DNA from 3 places in the Shinella sp. AETb1-6 genome. Region 1 is predicted to be linked to each of the others. Evidence: predicted binding sites of a transcription regulator. Region 1 holds the regulator's gene; each other region holds the start of a gene.

Region 1 (2,199 bases):
CATCTCCGAAGACGGTCGTCTGGTTGCGATCCTGCGCGGCGATGCGGTCGCCACGAACCGCGCCAAGCCGCCAGGTTTCATCTACGACCAGTGGCGCCGTGCCTTGCGGCTCGGCGACCTGACCAAGCCGGACATGCGAAAGACCGCCGGCCTGCTGCTGGCGGAACCGGCGACGAAGAAGGCTGCTGCCGAGACTGAGAGGAAACGACCGCGCCGCAAGGCGGACAGGAAGAAGGCGAAGGACGCGATGACGGAGGCTATCGCGGCGGCACGACAGGCGCAAACGTTCGTCTGCGAGGCGAAGGCCTTCTGTGCTGCCGTTTCCCCCAGCGGCTGGACGATCGTCACGCTTCAGGACACGGCCTTTCTGGGCACGGCCTGCGACACGGCCGATCTCGTCGTCGTACCCTTCGCCCTGCGGCTGGACAACTGCCGCTCGGGTGCGAGGCTTGTGACCGCGCGTCATCTGCGCCGAACGGGGGCTTTGGAAATCACGCCGCCGCTCGACGATCCCGCCGCAAGCCTCGGCGGCGCGACCAACATGCCGGCCGTGGAAACCGTGGTGCGCGCCTGGTCCCGGCACCGCACCTATGACTGGCGCAGCGATACATTCGAAACGGCAGCCGCAGCGCCGCCGGCAGAGATTGAAACCAACGAGGCCGATCGCTCGCCGCCGCAACTCCCGTGAAGCCAATCAAGCGGCAAGCTTCCCGGTTGGCAGCGATCGTAGAGGTTGGCAGCGATCTTAGAAAAGGCCGAATGACAGGAGGCAATCACAACCGCATAGCACCGGGCAAAGCGAGAGGAGCCTTAACCTGCCACGATCCATCATACCCGAACTGTGCGTTCCACACCCAATACGACGCTCACGACCCGCTATGCTGTCCAACGCCGCTCAGTGATACCGTCGTATAAGCCCGACGAGCTTCCCCTGAATCTTGACCCGGTCGGGGCCGAAGATCCGGGTCTCATAAGCCGGGTTCGCGGCTTCAAGTGCGATAGACGCGCCCTTGCGGCGGAAGCGCTTCAGCGTCGCCTCTTCGTCATCGACGAGAGCAACGATGATTTCACCGGGATTGGCGGTACTGGCATTGCGGATGATGACCGTGTCGCCATCGAGAATGCCGGCCTCGATCATCGAATCGCCCTTGACCTCCAGCGCATAGTGATCGCCGTTGCCGATCATTTCGGCCGGGACGGTGATCTCGTGCGTGTTGTTCTGGATGGCCGAGATCGGAACACCGGCGGCGATACGGCCCATGACCGGAACGGACACGGACGACGACATGGTCGGCTGCGGTGCGACGGGCTTGGATGGCGTTACGGCGGGGGGCTGCTTGCCGAGGCTGCCTTCGATGACCGACGGCGAAAATCCGCGACGCGGCTGGAGGCTGGGCGAATAGGCCTCCGGAAGCTTGATCACCTCGAGCGCGCGCGCCCGATTCGGCAGGCGGCGGATGAAGCCCCGTTCCTCGAGCGCCGTGATGAGGCGGTGGATGCCCGACTTCGAGGCAAGATCCAAGGCATCCTTCATCTCGTCAAAAGACGGAGGAATGCCGGATTCCTTCATACGCTCGTGAATGAACAGGAGCAGTTCCTGTTGTTTGCGCGTCAGCATGGCCTCTCCAGCGAGAATCGTGAAACAAATCCAGAACAGACACTATCCGTTCCACATGTGTTCCGCAAGGGCCTGCGGGCACAATAATGCCACTCAGGCCGCGGGTTCCCTGAGAACGAGGACGTCGCAGAGCGCGCCGGGTTCCTCTGCCGGCGCATGCGGCGGGCGGATCAGCAACCCCTCGGATTCGGCGAAGATCTTCATCATCGATGAATCCTGCTTCTCGAAGGGCGTGACCAAGAGACCGCCGTCCGGGCCGCGCTGAAGTCGCGCACGAATGTAATCCTGCCGGCGGTCGTTCTGCTTGAGCGGCACGGCGGCGGCGGCCTGGCGCATCCGGTTCATCGCGGGCAGGCGCGCGAGTTTGCGGACCAGCGGCTCCAGATAGAGATAGGAACAGACAAGGCTGGAAACGGGATTGCCGGGCAGGCCGATCACCTGGATATCGCCGAGGCGGCCGACCATCAGCGGCTTGCCCGGGCGCATGGCGATGCGCCAGAAATCGAGTGCCATGCCGGCCTCGCCGAGCACGGGCTGAACGAGATCGAAATCGCCGACGGATGCGCCACCGAGCGTCACCA
Region 2 (2,199 bases), on a different contig from region 1:
GGAATAGATCGACTGAGCGTCGTCGCCGACGACGGTCAGGCCGCGGCCGCCGGGCGCCAGCGACATCAGGATCGACGCCTGCAGGCGATTGGTGTCCTGATATTCGTCGACGAGGATATGGTCGAAACGGTTGCCGACATCCTCGGCCAGCTCCGGCTCGGAAACCATCTGTGCCCAGTAGAGCAATAAGTCGTCGTAATCCAGGACGTTCTGCGTCTGCTTCGCTTCTGTATAGGCCGCAAAAAGCTGCTTCAGCTCTTCCTCCCATTCCAGCACCCACGGATAGGACGATTTCAGGATCTCCTTGATCGAGGCCTCGGAATTGACGACGCGGGAATAGATAGCGATGCAGGTGCTTTTCGTAGGAAACCGGCTCTGCTTGGCGGAAAAGCCAAGGTCATGCCGGACGAGGTTCATCAGGTCGGCGCTGTCCTCGCGGTCATGGATGGTGAAATCGACGCTGAGACCGATCTGCTCGGCATACATCCGCAACAGCCGCGCCCCAATCCCATGAAACGTGCCGGCCCACGCGAGCGCGTCGGTCATGATGGCGGCATTGTCGCCGAGCACCTGCCGGCAGATGCGCTGCACGCGACGCGCCATCTCGGATGCTGCCCGCCGCGAAAACGTCATCAGCAGGATGCGCCGCGGATCGGCGCCGTTGACGATCAGATGGGCGACGCGATGCGCCAGCGTGTTGGTCTTGCCGCTGCCCGCGCCGGCGATAATCAGCAGCGGGCCGCCGATCTTTCCATCCGGCAGGCCGATACCGTGCTCGACGGCTTCCCGTTGCCGGTCGTTGAGTTTTTCGAGATGAGCCGCCGCCATTTGTCCCCAGCATGCCTAAGAAAAATTTCCTACCCCTCCGATCAGTGGATATCTCCTTGATGCAGCTAAGGGATTCGCTTCAACGACTTAGCCGAGGGGCAACTTCCGGACCGGAGGCCCGATTGACTCAGTTGGGCAATCGGAACAAATAATGAACATATCAGCTTAAAGAACCGCTGGAAACCCTGAAGGAGCAACAATTCTGCCGTGGCCAATCATGCCCTCAACCCCGTGCTGGCAGAGCTTCGCGAGCGCATCGAGCAGCTTGAAGGCGGCCCGCAGCGCGCCAGGCAGGTGCTGCCCTTCGGCGTCGCCGAGGTCGATCGGGCTCTGCCGGGGGGAGGGCTCGCCTTCGGGGCATTGCACGAGGTCGCCGGCGGCGGGGGAGGGACGGTCGATGGCGCTGCTGCGGCACTGTTCGTTGCCGGCATCGCGGCGAGATCGCGCGGCAAGGTTCTGTGGTGCATGACGCGCCCGGATCTGTTTTTCCCAGCGGTCGCCCAGGCGGGACTCCATCCGGACCGTGTCGTGTTCTGCGAAAGCGATCGGGAAGAGGAGGCGCTATCGGCGATGGAGGAGGGATTGTCTTTCGGCGGGCTTGCCGTCGTGGTCGGCGAGCTTGTCCGTCTGCCGATGACCGCGTCGCGTCGCCTGCAACTCGCCGCCGAGAAGACGGGCGCCCTGGGCATCGTGCTGCGGCGATGGCGACGACAGAACGAGGCATCGGATTATGGGCAGCCGACCGCCTCGACGACGCGATGGCGCATCAGCACCCTGCCGTCGGAAAGACTACCTGTTGCCGGCGTCGGGAGGGCGCGCTGGCTCGCAGAACTGATGCGCGTGAAAGCCGGCGAATGCGCCGAATTTGAAATTGGAGCCCCCGATGCCCAGGGTCGTATCGATCTATTTCCCACAGCTCGCGACGGAGCGGATCAGACGGCACGCTGGCGAAGCCTTGCCGGCTAACAAGCCACTGGTCGTCATTGCGCGCCGCGGTTCGAAGCGATGGATCTCCGCCGCCGATGCGACGGCCCTGAAGCTCGGCCTGCGCATCGGCATGGCCGCGAGCAAGGCGCAGGCCATGGTCGCCGATCTCCTCATGGTGGATGCGGCCCCGGCCGAAGATGCCGCCGCCTTGGAGCGGCTGGCATTGTGGGCACTCCGGCAATATAGCCCCGTCGTTGCGGTCGACGGCGCCGACGGTCTCGTCATCGATACGGAAGGCGCTGATCACCTGCACGGCGGCGAAGCGCTGCTCGTGTCGGGCCTCGTCAATATGCTGCGCGGCCGCGGGCTGACGGCGCGCGCCGCTGTCGCCGACACCTGGGGCGCGGCGCATGCGCTCGCCCGGCTGCTGGCCGTAGAGACGAC
Region 3 (2,199 bases), on a different contig from region 1:
ACAGGGTCTTGCCCAGCCGGTCCTCGTTATGGGCGATCAGGTGGCCGGCCGCACCCAGGATATGGGCGGTGGAGCGGTAGTTGCGCTCCAGCTTGATGACCTTGGCGCCGGGAAAATCCTTCTCGAAGCGCAGGATGTTGTCCACCTCCGCACCACGCCAGCCATAGATCGACTGGTCGTCGTCGCCCACGCAGCAGACGTTCTGCGGTGTGCCCTTCGGGCGCTGGGCGAGCAGGCGCAGCCACATATATTGCGCCGTGTTGGTGTCCTGATACTCGTCGACGAGGATGTAGCGGAATTTCTGGTGGTATTCCGCCAGCACGTCCGGATTGGCGCGGAACATGCGGATCGGGTGCAGCAGCAGGTCGCCGAAGTCGCAGGCGTTCAGCGTCTTCAGGCGGTTCTGGTAGGCGGTGTAGAGTTCGCGGCCCTTGCCGTTGGCGAAGGCGCGGGCATCGCCTTCCGGGATCTGCGCGGGATCGAGGCCCTTGTTCTTCCAGCCGTCGATCATGCCGGCGAACTGCTTGGCCGGCCAGCGCTTGTCGTCGATGTTCTCCGCCTGGAGCAACTGCTTGATCAGCCTTACGACATCGTCTGTGTCGAGAATGGAGAAATCCGAACGCAGGCCGACAAGCTCCGCATGGCGGCGCAGCAGCTTCACGCCGATGGAGTGGAAGGTGCCGAGCCACGGCATACCTTCCACGGCGCCGCCGACGAGCAGGCCGATGCGTTCCTTCATCTCGCGTGCGGCCTTGTTGGTGAAGGTCACCGCGAGAAGCTGGCTCGGATAGGCGCGGCCGGTGGCGAGGATATGGGCGATGCGAGTGGTCAGCACCCGCGTCTTGCCGGTACCGGCGCCGGCGAGCACCAGAACGGGCCCGTCGAGGGTCTCGACGGCTTCACGCTGTTCCGGGTTGAGGCCGGAGAGATAATCGGGCGCGCGGTTGGCGTCGCGCGCCGCCATGGCGCGCGCGGCGATGCCGAGCCCCGACCCGCCGCCCGCTTTCGGGGCGGGTGCGGCCGGATTGGGGCCGAGCTGCGGGTCTTCATCGAAGAAGGGAATATCGTCGTAACCGCTCATCATGCGGCTCAATGTAGTGATTCGGGACCGAAAGGCCAGTTTTGCGTTCTGCTTTTATTCCACGGGCAAAGAGATCGCTCCGAATATTGTGGAAAGGGCGGCCCGTCAGGGCTTCGCGGCATCCGCATCGAAAGCGCTGTCCACGGGGACCTGCAGGCCAAGTGCGAGCTGGTTTGTCTTGCCGGCCAGGGAGATGATCGAGAGCAGCTCGGCATATTGCGCGTCCGTCATCCCCTTCGCCTTTGCCGCTGCCGTGTGTGAGTGGACGCAGTAGCTGCAACCGTTCGTCACCGAAACGGCGATGTAAAGCATTTCCTTGATGACGGGGTCGAGTGTCGAGGGTGTCGCCATCACGGTCTTCACTTCGGCCCAGGTCCGTTCCAGAAGGGCCGGATCGAAGGCGAGATAAAGCCACATGTTGTTGATGAAATCCGATTTGCGCGTGGCGCGGATATCATCGAACACCGCCTTCACGCGGTGATCGGCTTCGAGGTTTTCGGCGGGCGTAATGGTGCTCATGACAATTCTCCGGAGGAAGCCGGCGGTGGTGCCGCCGGCCGCATGACATCAGGCGAGGGCGAAGACGCGGGATGGACCGCCGGTGCCGCCGCGTACCTTGGGCGCGCCGACGATCAGGGTGGCGCCCTTGGCGGGAAGCTGATCCAGATTGGCGGCCGCTTCAAGCCCCCAATGACCGGAGGCGAGCCAGGCATAGTGCGTGGCAAAATCCGGTGAGATGCCGTAGTCGAGCGACAGCGTGTCGACGGCGATGCCGACGGCGGTCGAATTTTCCGCAAGATACTGCACCGCTTCGACGTGGAAGCCGGGGAAGTGCATCTTGCCCTCACTGTCGGCGTTGCGGAACTTGTCCGTGCCGAGATGCTTGTCCCAGCCGGACAGAAGCGCGACGCAGGCCTTCTCCGGCAGGTCGCCATTCGCCGCGATCCAGCCCTTGATATCGTCGGGCGTCAGCTGCGCATCGGCATTCTCGGCGGCCTTCTTACGGATATCGATGACGGCGAGCGGCACGACGAGATCGGAAACCGGAATCTCTGCGACCGACTTGCCGTCTTCGGAAAAGTGCAGGGGTGCATCGATATGGGTGCCGGTGTGTTCGT

Evidence for each region. The regulator LexA, encoded in region 1, represses DNA repair genes until DNA is damaged. The targets are predictions, from matches to a motif close to TGTTCNNNNTGTGTTCNG.
Region 2: the regulator LexA is predicted to act here: its motif matches at 969-986, upstream of GR158_RS18920 (ImuA family protein).
Region 3: the regulator LexA is predicted to act here: its motif matches at 1,126-1,143, upstream of GR158_RS01210 (ATP-dependent helicase).

The regions. Positions count from the first base shown of each region.
Region 1 covers NZ_WUMM01000012.1:117,058-119,256, reverse strand. Annotated here, with positions in the region: gene GR158_RS19940 (ComEC/Rec2 family competence protein) at 1-688, shown strand, start outside; gene lexA (transcriptional repressor LexA) at 896-1,618, opposite strand; gene glp (gephyrin-like molybdotransferase Glp) at 1,712-2,199, opposite strand, start outside.
Region 2 covers NZ_WUMM01000011.1:72,161-74,359, forward strand. Annotated here, with positions in the region: gene GR158_RS18915 (ATP-dependent helicase) at 1-828, opposite strand, end outside; gene GR158_RS18920 (ImuA family protein) at 1,036-1,794, shown strand; gene GR158_RS18925 (DNA polymerase Y family protein) at 1,712-2,199, shown strand, end outside.
Region 3 covers NZ_WUMM01000001.1:250,969-253,167, reverse strand. Annotated here, with positions in the region: gene GR158_RS01210 (ATP-dependent helicase) at 1-1,084, opposite strand, end outside; gene GR158_RS01205 (carboxymuconolactone decarboxylase family protein) at 1,187-1,600, opposite strand; gene GR158_RS01200 (cyclase family protein) at 1,649-2,199, opposite strand, start outside.